DNA from 2 places in the Methylobacterium sp. 22177 genome. Region 2 is predicted to be linked to the other one. Evidence: predicted binding sites of a transcription regulator. Region 2 holds the regulator's gene; the other holds the start of a gene.
What was found. The regulator HrcA, encoded in region 2, represses chaperone genes, less so after heat shock. The targets are predictions, from matches to a motif close to GTTAGCACTCNCNNNNNGNGAGTGCTAAC.
Positions count from the first base shown of each region.

Region 1 (7,165 bases), on a different contig from region 2:
CATCATCCCGGCGGACGAGGCCGACGACCTGTACATCCTGGTCGGCGTGTTCATCCACTGGGAGGCGGCCGACGACGCCAAGATCCAGAAGTACAACTACGAGGCCACCAAGCTGTCGATCCAGCGCGCCGTCAACGGCGAGCCGAAGGCCTCGACGGTCACCGAGCAGCGCAACTCCGCGCAGCACCCCTTCGCCGCCAACGCTTAGATCGGGGACGGTCCTGGGCAGAGCGAGCCTCCGCCCGCACCGCGGGGCCTGCTCCAGCGACTGGCTTCGATCTTCCTTGGCCGATAGGTAGGCCCCTGAACGGGACGGCGCGAGCCGTCCCGTTTCTCGTTTGGGCCGGCCGCCCGACCCGCCGCGGGGCGGCGCCGGGCCTCGGCTCCCCGGATCCGAAACGGTCGGCGAGCCCGCTGCGCGGACGCGATCCGCGCTGCTGCCCCCTCCCTCGACCTCCGCGCGATCACGCGGCGGGAGCAGGCTTGATCTCCCCGCGGACGCGGCGTCCTCGCCCGCGTCGAGCCTCCGCCAAGCGTGATCGGCGCCCCAAGTACCGCCTGCGGACGCGAGGATGGAGCGGCGGCGTCGAGCGCGACCGCGAGGTCAGGCCATGACTTCATCCGCCGAGGATTCGGCTGCCCTCCGCGATGACTGGATACACGGTGGCCGGCTCATTCTCGCTGCGGATCCCGATCCATCGGATCACGCGGCGATCCATGCCTGGATCCTGGAGTTCATCGAGGTCGGCGGGGAAGGCCCCGATCAGGACGGGATCCGAGACCTGATCGACCACAGCCTGAACTTCGAAATTCCGGTCCGGGCGACCGGCCGCGTCCGGCAATCCTTGATCGCTACTGTGTGGGCGCGCCTCGCGGCGCGGGCTTCGCCGCGTCACGGCCGATGAGGCTGACCGGACTGCGCCTCGCGCGCCGCTGGAGCGTGCCGCCATCAAAAGAAAAGGGGCCGCCTCACGGCGACCCCTTTCCCCCGTCATGCGCGGTGGCGCGGACTTAGAAGTCCATGCCGCCCATGCCGCCGCCCGGCATGGCCGGAGCGGGGCTGTCCTTCTTCGGCGCGTCGGCGACCATCGCCTCGGTGGTGACCAGCAGGCCGGCGACCGAAGCCGCGTCCTGCAGAGCGGTGCGCACCACCTTGGCCGGGTCGACGATGCCGGCCTGGATCATGTCGACGTACTCTTCGGTCTGGGCGTTGAAGCCGAAGGTCTCCGAGGAGGTGTTGTCGGTGATCTTGCCGACCACGATCGACCCTTCCACGCCCGCGTTCTGGGCGATCTGGCGGAGCGGGGCCTCGAGAGCCTTGAGGACGATCTTGATGCCGGCCTGAACGTCCGGGATGTCGGACTTCAGCTCGGCGACCGCCTTCTTGGCGCGCAGCAGCGCGGTGCCGCCGCCGGGGACGATGCCTTCCTCGACCGCCGCGCGGGTGGCGTTGAGGGCGTCGTCGACGCGGTCCTTCTTCTCCTTCACCTCGACCTCGGTCGCGCCGCCGACGCGGATCACCGCGACGCCGCCCGCGAGCTTGGCCAGACGCTCCTGCAGCTTCTCACGGTCGTAGTCCGAGGTGGTCTCCTCGATCTGCGCCTTGATCTGCGAGATGCGGCCCTCGATGTCGGACTTCTCGCCGACGCCGTCGATGATCGTGGTGTTCTCCTTCTCGATGCGCACGCGCTTGGCGCGGCCGAGCATGGGAAGCGTCACGTTCTCGAGCTTGATGCCGAGATCCTCGGCGATCATCTGGCCCTTGGTCAGGATCGCGATGTCCTCGAGCATCGCCTTGCGGCGATCACCGAAGCCCGGCGCCTTGACGGCCGCGACCTTCAGGCCGCCGCGGAGCTTGTTGACGACGAGCGTGGCGAGCGCCTCGCCCTCGATGTCCTCGGCGATGATCAGGAGCGGCTTGCCGGTCTGAACAACGGCCTCGAGCACCGGCAGCATGGCCTGGAGCGAGGAGAGCTTCTTCTCGTGGATGAGGATGTAGGGGTCCTCGAGCTCGGCGACCATCTTCTCCGCGTTCGTGATGAAGTACGGGGAGAGGTAGCCGCGGTCGAACTGCATGCCCTCGACGACGTCGAGCTCGGTCTCGGCCGTCTTGGCCTCCTCGACCGTGATCACGCCCTCGTTGCCCACCTTCTGCATGGCGTGGGCGATCATCTCGCCGATCTCCTTGTCGCCGTTGGCGGAGATCGTGCCGACCTGGGCGACCTCGTCGGAGGTCGAGACCTTCTTGGCGCGCGCGATGATGTCCTTGACGGCGGCCTGGGTGGCGAGGTCGATGCCGCGCTTCAGGTCCATCGGGTTGATGCCGGCGGCGACGTACTTGGCGCCCTCGCGGACGATGGCCTGGGCCAGCACGGTCGCGGTGGTGGTGCCGTCACCCGCGATGTCGTTGGTCTTCGAGGCCACTTCGCGCACCATCTGGGCGCCCATGTTCTCGAACTTGTCGGCGAGCTCGATCTCCTTGGCGACCGTCACACCGTCCTTGGTGATGCGCGGGGCGCCGAAGCTCTTCTCGATCACGACGTTGCGGCCCTTCGGGCCCAGCGTCACCTTCACCGCATCCGCGAGGATGTCGACGCCGCGCAGCATCTTATCGCGGGCGTCGGCGGAGAAACGAACGTCTTTCGCTGCCATTGTGTGCCTCTTAGCTACTGGTTGAACCCCAAGGCCGGGACGGCCTCAAAGGGCGATGACGGGTGATCCGATCAGAGGGCGACGACGCCCATGATGTCGGATTCCTTCATGATCAGGAGGTCCTGACCGTCGATCTTGACCTCGGTGCCGGACCACTTGCCGAACAGGACGCGGTCGCCGGCCTTCACGTCGAGCGCGTTGACGCGGCCCTGCTCGTCGCGGGCGCCGGGGCCGACGGCGACGACTTCGCCCTCCTGCGGCTTCTCCTTGGCGGTGTCCGGGATGATGATGCCGCCCTTGGTCTTCTCTTCGCTCTCGATGCGACGGACGACCACGCGGTCGTGCAGCGGACGGAACTTCATGAGCTGCCCTCTTGCTTCAGGTCTGGAGTTGGCGTTGATGCGGCCGGCGGGACCGCTCGCGAACTCGACTGTTAGCACTCTGTCTCGGCGAGTGCCAAAGACGGCCGCGAGATAGGCGCGGGCGGGTTCCGAGTCAAGGCTGTCGCACCCCCGCGCGACGGTGCGATGACGCGCCGGCGGCTCCTTTCCCCCTCATGGATAACGCGCTCTCATGCTGAGCCTGCACGGACCCGAAGGCCCGGTGGCGCTGCAACCCGGCAGGCCGGTCGCGCGCGACACCGTGTGGCTCGACCTGAACGATCCCACGCCGGAAGAGGCCGCGGCGGTCGAGGCCGCGACCGGTCTGCGCGTGCCGTCCCGGGCGGCGCTCTCGGAAGTGGAGACGTCGAGCCGCCTGCGCCGGGTGAAGGGCGGGCTCTCGCTCTCGACGCCGATGATCACCTTCGAGCAGAGCGCGTCGCAGCTGAAGCCGCTGGGCTTCCTGCTGACCAAGGATCACCTCGTCACGATCCGCTTCCACGAGCTGCGCGCCTTCGAGACCTCCGCGAAGCGCATCGCGGACGGCGACGGCAGCACGACACCCAGCGAGATCTTCCTCATCGTCCTGGAAGAGCTGGTCGACAGCCTCGCCGACGCCCTGGAAGACATGGGATCCGAGCTCGACACGCTCTCCACCCGCATCTTCGACTTCGACGTCCGCGGCGCAGAGCGGCGGCGCCTGGAGCGCCCCCCGCCCCGGCGCCGCGATCTCGCCCTGCGCCGGATTCTGCGCGGCATCAGCAACCGCGGGAAGGTTCTGGGAAAGATCCGGTCGAGCCTGCTCGGCCTCGAACGGATCATCCCGTTCGTCGCCGCGGCCTGCGACGGCCTCGGCCTGCCGGAGGATTCCCGCTTCGAGACGATCAAGCGGGACATCGAGTCCCTCGACGAGTTCGAGACGCGGCTCGCCGAGAACGTCCAGTTCCTGCTCGACGCCGCCCTCGGCCTCATCACGATCGAGCAGAACAACGTCTTCCGGGTCCTCACCGTGGTCTCGGTGGTCGGCGTCCCGCCGACGCTGATCGCGTCGATCTACGGCATGAACTTCAAGCACATGCCCGAGCTGGATTGGGCTCTCGGATATCCCTACGCGCTCGGCCTGATCCTTTTGAGCGCGGTCGCGCCGATCATATACTTCCGCATGCGGGGCTGGTTCTAATATTGACCGAAAAATTATAGCATTGGAAACACCACATCGCATCTCAGCCGCCGAGGGCGGCGCCGGTCCGGACACGAGCACAGAGCGGACACGGCGTCGCAAGCATTCGTTCGATCTTCGCCCGCGCTTAACCTGAACGAATTCCGAAATAAGCAATTCATTAACGATGCGGCGCTAGACCCGGCGCGGGGGAACGCGAGCGGGACCATGTTCAATCGTACTGTCTTCAACGAGGCCCAGGCCAAGATCGACGCCCTGGACCGCTCACTCGCGATCATCGAATTCTCGATGGACGGGACCGTCCTCCACGCGAACCAGAACTTCCTGCGGCTGATGAAGTACAGCCTCAGCGACGTCCAGAGCCGGCATCACCGCATCTTCGTGGACAAGAGCTATGCCGAGACCGCGGAGTACGCCGCGTTCTGGGACAAGCTCAAGGACGGTCAGTACGTCACGGGCGAGTTCCTGCGCCTCGACAAGGAGGGCGACTCGGTCTGGCTCGAGGCGACGTACAATCCCGTCCTCGACGCGCGGGGCAAGCCGATCAAGGTCGTAAAGTTCGCCGCGGACATCTCCGCGAAGAAGAAGGAGATCAACCGGCTCCTGACGATGATCGACAACGTACCGGTGGCCGTCATGACGGCCGACCTGAAGGACAACTTCAAGATCGACTACATGAACGCCACGTCGCGCAAGACGCTCGGCACGATCGACCAGCACCTGCCGGTCAGAGTCGACGACATGCTCGGCCGCTCCTTCGATATCTTCCACAAGAACCCGAGCCACCAGCGCACCATGCTGGCGGACGCGAGCCGGCTGCCGCACAGCACCAAGATCAGGGTCGGGCCCGAGACCCTCAACCTGCGGGTCACGGCGGTGAACGACGAGAAGGGGCAGTACCTCGGCCCGATGCTGACCTGGGCGGTGGTCACCGCGCAGGTGAACATGGAGACCGACGTCAAGCGCGTCGTGGAGGCCGTCGGCTCCGCCATCCAGGAGATGCAGAGCTCGGCCGAGGGCCTGATGCAGTCAGCCGAATCCGCGCGCCACAAGGCCTCGTCGGTCGCGTCGAGCTCCGAGCAGATGAACGGCGCGATCCAGGAAATTTCCGGCCAGGTCGGGCGGGTCTCGGAGCGCGCGCAGCAGATCGCCGCCCAGGCGGGGACGACCGACGCGACCATGCGCCAGCTCGCCGAGAACGCCCGCAAGGTCGACGCGGTGGTGAGCATGATCAAGTCGATCGCCGACCAGACCAACCTGCTGGCGCTGAACGCCACGATCGAGGCGGCCCGGGCCGGCGCCGCCGGACGCGGCTTCGCGGTCGTCGCCTCCGAGGTGAAGGCGCTCGCCGAGCAGACGGCCAAGGCGACCGGCGAGATCACCCAGCAGGTCTCGGCGATCCAGAGCGCCACCGGCGACGCCGTCGGCGCCATCGAGATGATCACCGCGGCGGTGGACGAACTGTCCAAGCTTACCCTGGCGATGGCGAGCGCCGTCGAGGAGCAGGCGGTCTCGACCCACGAGATGGCGGGCAATATCGGCGGCGTTTCCGAGGCCGCCAACGCCACCGGTCAGCTGGCGCAGACGGTCCAGGGCATCGCCGAGAGCCTCGCCGGCCACTCGACGAGCCTGTCGGAGAGCGTGATCCGCTTCATGAAGACGGCCTGATCCGCGCGGCTCAATCCCGGGCGAGCTGCGCCCGGCCGATGGCGAAGACCCGCCCGTCGCCGAGGAGATGGGCGGTGAACCCGTCGGGGAACAGGCTCTCGATCGCCCTGTCGCGGACGTTCAGGCCGCCCGCGTAGGCTCCGAAAGCCGGCATGACGAGGCGGGTGCCGTCCGTGACGAAGCAGCGGCGGCGCACCGCCCGCCCGCGCATCGCCACCTTCCCGCAGGGATGGAGATGGCCCGCGATCTCGCCGGGGACGGGCTCTGGGCTCGGCTCGTGGCGCAGGACGAGGCCGCCCAGCGTGAGCGCGTCGGCGTAGCGGCCGCCCACGCCCTCGTTCACGGCCGCGTCGTGGTTGCCGGCGATCCAGACCCAGTCCCGCCCCTCCTGCAGGGCCGCCACCAGGGCGCGGTCGCCGGGCTCCATGCGCTCGGGACCGCGGGCGTCGTGGAAGGAATCGCCCAGCGCGACCACGCGGGCGGGATCGTGGCGCACCACCGCCTCGTGCAGGCAGGCGAGCGTCTCGCGGGTGTCGTAGGGCGGCAGGAACTGGCCGGAGCGGGCCGCGTAGGACGAGCCCTTCTCCAGGTGGAGATCGGACACGATCAGCGTCCGGTGCTCCGGCAGCCAGAGGCCGCCGCAGAGGTCGAGCACCAAGGTCTCGCCCGCGAGAAGCAGGGTGGGGTGCTTGTGAGTCTTCTCGAGTCTCAGGCCGGCCGCCAAGATCGCATCCTCGGTGTCGTCGGGGAAGGGCGGATCGGCGGTCAGGACAGAGCCTCTTGGAGAAGCTCCGCCTCGGCCTCGGCCAGGATCTCGTCGGCGCCCTCGCCGTAGACCCGCTCGCGCCCGATCTCGAGCATCACGGACACGGAGAGCGGCGAGACCCGGTCGAGAGACCTGTGGATGATTCGCCCCTGGATGCGCTCTAGCATCATGCCGAGGCGCCTCACGTCGAGGAGTCCGGTTGCCGCATCCTGCCGCGCCGCCCGCAGCAGGAGGTGGTCGGGCTGGTGCTTGCGCAGCACGTCGTAGATCAGGTCGGTCGAGATCGTGACCTGCCGGCCGGACTTCTTCTGACCCGGATGGTGGCGCTCGATCAGGCCGGCGATCACCGCGCACTGGCGGAACGTGCGCTTCATCATGGCGGATTCGTCGAGCCACGCCTCGAGGTCGTCGCCCAGCATGTCGACCGCGAACAGGTCGCCGATGAAGTCCGGATCGATCGCGGCGCGCTCCGAGACGTCGCGGGTCGACCAGATGGCGATGCCGTAATCGTTGGCCGCG
Region 1 is NZ_JBQEPK010000005.1:202,705-209,869, reverse strand. Features, by position in the region: gene fae (5,6,7,8-tetrahydromethanopterin hydro-lyase) at 1-208, shown strand, start outside; gene ACTJK8_RS08295 (hypothetical protein) at 612-905, shown strand; gene groL (chaperonin GroEL) at 1,012-2,652, opposite strand; gene groES (co-chaperone GroES) at 2,724-3,014, opposite strand; gene ACTJK8_RS08280 (CorA family divalent cation transporter) at 3,226-4,212, shown strand; gene ACTJK8_RS08275 (methyl-accepting chemotaxis protein) at 4,420-5,880, shown strand; gene pdeM (ligase-associated DNA damage response endonuclease PdeM) at 5,891-6,604, opposite strand; gene ACTJK8_RS08265 (ligase-associated DNA damage response DEXH box helicase) at 6,646-7,165, opposite strand, start outside.
Region 1: the regulator HrcA is predicted to act here: its motif matches at 3,085-3,113, upstream of groES (co-chaperone GroES).

Region 2 (7,165 bases):
CATGTAGGTGGCCGAAGTGCCGTACTCGCCGCCGACCGACAGGCCCTGGAGCATGCGGGCGAGGAGCAGCAGCACGGGCGCCAGCGTGCCGACATGCTCGTAGGTCGGCAGGATGCCGATCAGCAGCGAGCCGAAGCACATCATCAGCACCGAGATGACCATCGAGGTCCGGCGGCCGACCCGGTCGGCGATGCGCCCGAACAGCCATCCGCCGATCGGGCGCATGAAGAAGCCCACCGCGAAGATGCCGGCGGTCTGCAGGAGCTGGCTGGTGGAATCGCCCTTCGGGAAGAAGGCCGGCGCGAAGTAGAGCGCGAAGAACGCGTAGCAGTAGAAGTCGTACCACTCGACGAGATTGCCCGAGGACGATCCGACGATCGCCCAGATCCGGCGCTTCCGGTCCGCAGCATCATCGAGGGCACTCGGTGCGATACCGATCGTATCGTCTCGAGAGGCGGACATGGCGTCTCCGTGGATCAATCTTGATGCCGGCCGAAACCGGTCTCTTCTTCGTGCGGCGCGACGTTACAGGTGACGCGCCTGATCGCAAGACCGTGATCCGACTTAGCCGAGGACAGCGCGGGCGGGTGTCACCGGCCGCGCGTCCACAGTGCCGCGGGACGGAACGGTTCGCCCCGAGGCCCCGTTGCGGCCCGGCGTGGGCGTCGATGGCGCTCCGACCACCCCAGGAGGAGAAGCCATGAAGCGGATTCTGAGAGACACGGTCGCGGCGGCCCTCGTCGTCGCCGGAGCGGCGACGGCGTTCGCGCAGGGCGGCCCGGGCGGCGGCGGGGCCGGACCCGGTGGCGGCGGCGCCGGCGGTCCCGGTGGCGCGGCCGGTGCGGGCGCCGGTCCGGCCGGTGGCGGTGCGGGCGGCGGTGCGGGCGGCGGCATGCGGGGTGGCGCCGGCGGGGCCGAGGGCGGGGCGATGCGCGGTCCCGGCGGGGCCGAGGGTGGCCCGCGCGGCGCCGAGCCGGGCGGCGCCGCCGGTCGCGGTACCGAGGGGCCGGGCCGTCCGGGCGGCGCGGCCGAGCGCAACGGACCGGCGGACCGGGGCGGGCCGGCCGCGAATCCCGGTGCCGGCGATCGCGGGGACCGGGGCGAGCGGGGTGGGCGCGAGCCCGGCGCCGGTCCCGAGCGCGGCAACCGCGACGCGGCCGGTCCCGCGCGCGGCGATCGCGGTCCGGCCGCGGAACGGGGTGGCCGCGCCGGCGCCCGCGACCGCGGCGCCGTCCGCGGCGCTGTCGGCCGCCTCGATACCCGTCAGCGGACCGAGTTCCGCAGCTCGATCACGCGCCTGGGTGTCTCGCCGCTCCGGGACGTGGCCTTCGGTCTGGCGGTGGGCACGGCGATCCCGCGCTCGATCACCCTCCACCGGCTGCCGCCGGCGATCATCGAGCTGGTGCCGGAATACGAAGGTTACGACTTCATCCTCGTGCGGGACGATATCGTGATCATCGATCCAGACACCTACGAGATCGTGGACGTGATCCCGGCCTGAGCGGGCGGTCACAGGACGATCGGTGTGCCGGGCGGATCCTCTGCCCGGTGCCCTCTACCGCCCGCCGTCCAGGAGCTTCGACACCACGCGCGCCGTGTAGTCGACCATCGGCACGATCCGCGCGTAGTTGAGCCGGGTCGGACCGATCACGCCGACGACGCCGACGATCTTCTGCGAACCGTCGCGGAACGGCGCCGCGATCAGCGAGGAGCCCGACAGCGAGAACAGCTTGTTCTCCGAGCCGATGAAGATCCGCACGCCCTCGCCGCCCTCGGCGCGGGACAGGAGATCGATCACGTCCTTCTGGGTCTCCAGATCGTTGAACAGCAGGCGGATGCGCTCGAGGTCCTCGACCGCGCGCAGGTCGTCGAGCAGGTTGGCCTGCCCGCGCACGATCAGCTGGCGCGCCTCCGACGGGCCGACCGGCGTGGCGAGCCCGGCATCGACGAGGCGCTCGGTGATCGCGTCGAGCTCCCGCTTCATCGCCTTGCGGCCGGCCTCGATCTCGGCGCGGAGCGTGCCGAGCGTGCGGCCCTGCAGGCGCGCGTTCAGGAAGTTCGTCGCCTCCTGGAGCGCGCCGGCCGGCAGGCCCGGCGGCAGGTCCACGAGGCGGTTCTCCACCGAGCCGTCGTCCGAGACGAGGATGACGAGGGCCCGGGCCGGATCGAGGCGCACGAACTCGATGTGCTTCAGGTTGACGTTCGCCTTCGTGGTCAGGACGACCCCGGCGCCCCGGGAGACCCCGGACAGCATGGTCGAGGCCTCGGCCAGGGCCGAGTCGAACGTGTGGCCCGAGGCGGCGGCGCGCATCTGCGCCTCGATCCGCGCCTGCTCGTCCTGGCTGACGTCGCCGAGCTCGAGCATCGCGTCGACGAAGAAGCGCAGGCCCAATTCCGTCGGCAGGCGGCCTGCGGACGTGTGCGGGGCGAAGATCAGGCCGGAATGCTCCAGATCCGCCATGACGTTGCGGATCGAGGCCGGCGACAGCGCCATCGGGAGGATGCGCGCCAGGTTCCGGGACCCGACCGGCTCGCCGGTGGTGAGGTAGCTCTCGACGATCTGCCGGAAGATCTCCCGGGCACGCTCGTTGAGGGCGGCGAGCGCCTGCATGGACTGGCCGTTCGGGAAGTTGGGACTGGGGTGTGTCACGAGGTCATCCTGTGGTCCGATCATGTCCAACCGTCCCGCGCGGATCAATCCGCACGGCGATGCTTGCCCGTGGTTGCGCGGCGGCCTAAGAGCGCGGCCCTCGACACTCTCGACAGAAGGGGCCCGCGATGCGGCCTTCCAAGCGTGCCGCCGACGAGTTGCGGCCCGTGAGCCTGGAGCGCGCGGTCTCGCGCTACGCCGAGGGCTCGTGCCTCGTCAGTTTCGGCAACACCCGGGTGCTCTGCACCGCGTCCCTGGAAGAGCGCGCGCCGCCGTGGCTGCGCGGTTCCGGCAAGGGCTGGGTCACGGCCGAGTACGCCATGCTCCCGCGTGCGACGCACGAACGCACCCGCCGCGAGGTCGGTTCCGGGAAACCGTCGGGCCGGACCCAGGAGATCCAGCGGCTGATCGGCCGGTCGCTGCGCGCCGTCACCAACCTGCCGGCCATGGGCGAGCGCCAGATCACGATCGACTGCGACGTGATCCAGGCCGACGGCGGCACCCGGACGGCCGCGATCACGGGCGCCTGGGTGGCGCTGCACGATTGCTTCGCCTGGATGCGGACGCGCTCGATCATCTCCGTCGATCCGCTGCGCGACCACGTCGCCGCCGTCTCGTGCGGCCTGTACAAGGGCACGCCGGTTCTCGACCTCGACTACGCCGAGGATTCGGCCGCCGAGACCGACGCCAACTTCGTGCTCACGGGCCGGGGCGGCATCGTCGAGGTGCAGGGCACCGCCGAGATGGAGCCCTTCACGCAGGAACAGCTCCTCGAACTCCTCGGCCTCGCCCGCGCCGGCACGGAGCGGCTGGTCGCCCTGCAGAAGGAGGCCATCGCGTGAGCCGCCGTCTGACCGGGAAGGTGGTGATCGCCACGCACAATGCCGGCAAACTCACCGAGATGCGCGAGCTGCTCGCGCCGTTCGGAATCGAGGCGGTGTCGGCGGGCGAACTCGGCCTGCCCGAGCCCGACGAGACCGGCACCCTGTTCGCCGAGAACGCGGCCATCAAGGCGCAAGCTGCGGCCGAGGCCACCGGACTGCCGGCCTTCGCCGACGATTCCGGCCTGTGCGTCGACGCCCTCGACGGGGCGCCGGGCATCTTCTCGGCCCGCTGGGCCGGCCCGACCAAGGACTTCGCCGGCGCGATGGCGCGGATCTTCGCCGAACTCGACCGGCGCGGCGCGGCCGACCGCCGGGCGCACTTCGTGTCCGCCCTGGTGCTGGCCTGGCCGGACGGACACACCGAGCTGTTCGAGGGACGGGTGTTCGGCGACCTCGTCGCCGCGAAGGGCTCCGCGGGCTTCGGCTACGACCCGATCTTCCGGCCGGACGGCCACGACCGCACCTTCGGCGAGATGACCGCCGAGGAGAAGCACGGCGTCGACTGGCAGAAGGGGCGGGGCCTGTCCCACCGCGCCCGCGCCTTCGTCGAGCTGAGCCGCGCCTGCCTCGCGCCCGGCGCCTGATTTGCCAAACGGGGCGCGGGCGCTCACATCCCCGCCATCATGTCATCGACCGGCCCGGACCATCCGACCCGCGACGCGGGCTTCGGGATCTACCTGCACTGGCCCTTCTGCGCCGCGAAGTGCCCGTACTGCGACTTCAACAGCCACGTCCGCCGCGCGGGCGTGGACGAGCCCCGCTTCCTCGCCGCCTTCCGCGCTGAGATCGCCCACAATGCCGCCCGCACGCCGGGCCGCACCGTCACCAGCATCTTCCTCGGCGGCGGCACGCCCTCGCTGATGCAGCCCGCGACCGTGGCCGGCCTGCTCGACGCGGTCGCGGCCCACTGGGCGGTCGCGCCGGACGCGGAAGTGACCCTCGAGGCCAACCCGTCGAGTGTCGAGGCCGGCCGCTTCCACGGCTACCGCGCGGCCGGGGTCAACCGTGTGTCGCTCGGCATCCAGGCCCTCGACGATGCCTCGCTGCGGACCCTGGGGCGCCTGCACGACACGGCACAGGCCCTGGACGCGATCGCCCTGGCGCAGTCGGCCTTCGCGCGGACCTCCTTCGACCTGATCTACGCGCGGCCCGGCCAGACGCCGGCGCTGTGGCGGGCGGAGCTCGCCGAGGCGCTCGCGCGGGCCGCGGAGCACCTCTCGCTCTACCAGCTCACCATCGAGCCCGGGACACCGTTCCACGGGCTCGCCGCCGCCGGCAAGCTGGTGACGCCGGACGACGAGGTCGGCCGCGCCCTCTACGACGTCACCCAGGATCTCTGCGCGAAGGCCGGCCTTCCGGCGTACGAGATCTCGAACCACGCGCGGCCCGGCGCCGAATCGCGGCACAACCTGCTCTACTGGCGCTACGGCGAGTATGCCGGCATCGGTCCGGGCGCCCACGGGCGGCTCGTGACGCCCGGGGGCCGGCTCGGAACCGTTACGGAGCGATCGCCCGAGGCGTGGCTCGCCCGGGTCGAGGCCGAGGGCCACGGGATCGTCGAGACCGAGATCCTCACCGCAGCCGATCAGGCCGACGAGTTCCTGGTGATGGGCCTGCGCCTGCGCGAGGGGATCGATCCCGACACCTACGCGGCCCTCAAGGGACGGCCGCTGAACGGCAACCGGATCGGCATGCTGATCGGGGACGGCCTGCTGGAGCGGCTGCCCGGCGGCCGCATCGCCGCCACGGCGCGCGGCGCGCCGGTGCTGAACGCGCTGGTCGCCGAACTCGCCGCCTGATCAGATCGCGGGCTTCGCGAGGACCCGGGGCGCGGGGCTGACGGGCGTCGCGGCGTTGTTGCGGATCTCGTAGACCGCGAGGGACCGGTCGCTCTGACCGTCCGGCCGGAACCGGAACGTCCCGTCGACGCCGGCGAAGCCCAGGCTGTTGGTCAGGGTGGCCTCGGCGAAGCGCTGCGAGCCGTACCGCCGCGACAGGGCCGCCGCGAGGAGCACCGCGTCGTAGGCGAGGGAGGCCACCCGGGGCGGGACGGCGCCGAACCGCGCCTGGTAGCGCGCGCTGAAATTCGAGAAGCCGACGCGGTCCGGCGAGGCGAAGCGGCCGCCCTGCAGGGCGGGCAGCGCGAAGAGCGACGGCTCGTTCCAGAGGGCAGTGCCGAGGGGGCGCACCCGGGCCGGCGAGAAGCCCGCCTTCGTCAGCGCGGCCGCCACGGTCGGCATCGCGTCGGCGGTCTCCGGGATGAACAGCGCGTCGGCGGTGGCGCCGGGCCCGGCGATCACCCGCGCGAGCCGCTCCACCGCCGGGACGGGCGCGCCCGCCGGGTAGCGCTCGACGGCGGCGACCCGCGCGCCCTTCCGGGCGACGACCTCCCGGAACTCCGCCTCGACCGCGTTGCCGTAGGCCGTCTCCGGGATCAGCGCCGCGAAGGACCGCTTCCCGCCGGCGACCGCGTCCTCGATGACGCGGTCCACCTCCGGCTGCGGCAGGAAGCTCAGCAGGTAGACGCCCGGGTTCGCCACGGTCGCGTCCGTGGAGAAGCCGATCACCGGCTTGCCGGCGGTCCTGGCGACGGCGGCGGCGGCCTGGACGCTGCCGGCAAAGAGCGGGCCGAGGACGATCTCGGCGCCCTGGCGCAGCGCTTCCTGGGTCGCCTCCCGGGCGCCGTCCGGACTGCCCCGGTCGTCCTCGACGAGGAGCGTCAGGTCGGGCTGCTGGGCCTCGTCGTAGGCGAGCTGCGCCGCGTCGCGCATGGCGGCACCCACCGTCGAACCCTGGCCGGTCAGCGGCAGCACCAGGGCCACCTTCACCGAACCCGCGCCGATGCGCCCGCCGCCGCCAGCGGCCGGCATCGGCGCCGGCGTGGGCGCGGGGCCCGGCGCGCCCGGCACGGCGGCCGGCGGGGTCAGCTCGGCCTGCGGCCCGGTCGCGCGCCGGGCGAGGTCGCTGCCGATGCAGCCACCGAGCGACAGCAGGACGGCGCAGAGCGCGGCGGTCGGGGCGGTGACACGCACGAGACGGTCCCGCGCGCTTGTCGGGCGCGCCATGGCGCGTACTCCTTCGGGCAGGCTCCGCAGCCTGACCGGCACGATCCCAAATGTAAACGCGGCGGCCCGGACTTGCCCCCGGTCGCGCGGCCCCGCCGCGACGAGAGGCGGCGGGTGTGGCAAGATCGCCGGCGATGACCCGCAGATTCGACGACCCGGGGCCCGCCGCCTCGACCCGAGCTCCGTCACAGAAGCTCGCCCCCGACCGGCCGCGCAGCACGACCTTCACGGCCTTCGGGCTCGCGAGCGAGACAGAGCCCCTGTCCCCGGGCCTGCACATCGTGGCGACCCCGATCGGGAACCTGCGCGACATCACCATCCGGGCGCTGGCCACCCTGGCGGCGGCCGACGCGGTCCTGGCCGAGGACACCCGCGTCACCCGGAACCTGCTGGCGCATTACGGGATCACGACGCCGCTCCTGGCCTATCACGAGCATTCCAACGACGCGGTGCGCGAGCGGATGGTGGCGCGGCTGCGCGCCGGCGAGGCCCTGGCGCTGGTCTCGGATGCCGGGACCCCGCTCGTCTCGGATCCCGGCTACAAGCTGGTCCAGGCCGCCATCGAG
Region 2 is NZ_JBQEPK010000017.1:18,156-25,320, forward strand. Features, by position in the region: gene ACTJK8_RS16525 (MFS family transporter) at 1-462, opposite strand, end outside; gene ACTJK8_RS16530 (DUF1236 domain-containing protein) at 701-1,501, shown strand; gene hrcA (heat-inducible transcriptional repressor HrcA) at 1,556-2,611, opposite strand; gene rph (ribonuclease PH) at 2,779-3,492, shown strand; gene rdgB (RdgB/HAM1 family non-canonical purine NTP pyrophosphatase) at 3,489-4,118, shown strand; gene hemW (radical SAM family heme chaperone HemW) at 4,158-5,333, shown strand; gene ACTJK8_RS16555 (penicillin-binding protein activator) at 5,334-6,599, opposite strand; gene rsmI (16S rRNA (cytidine(1402)-2'-O)-methyltransferase) at 6,734-7,165, shown strand, end outside.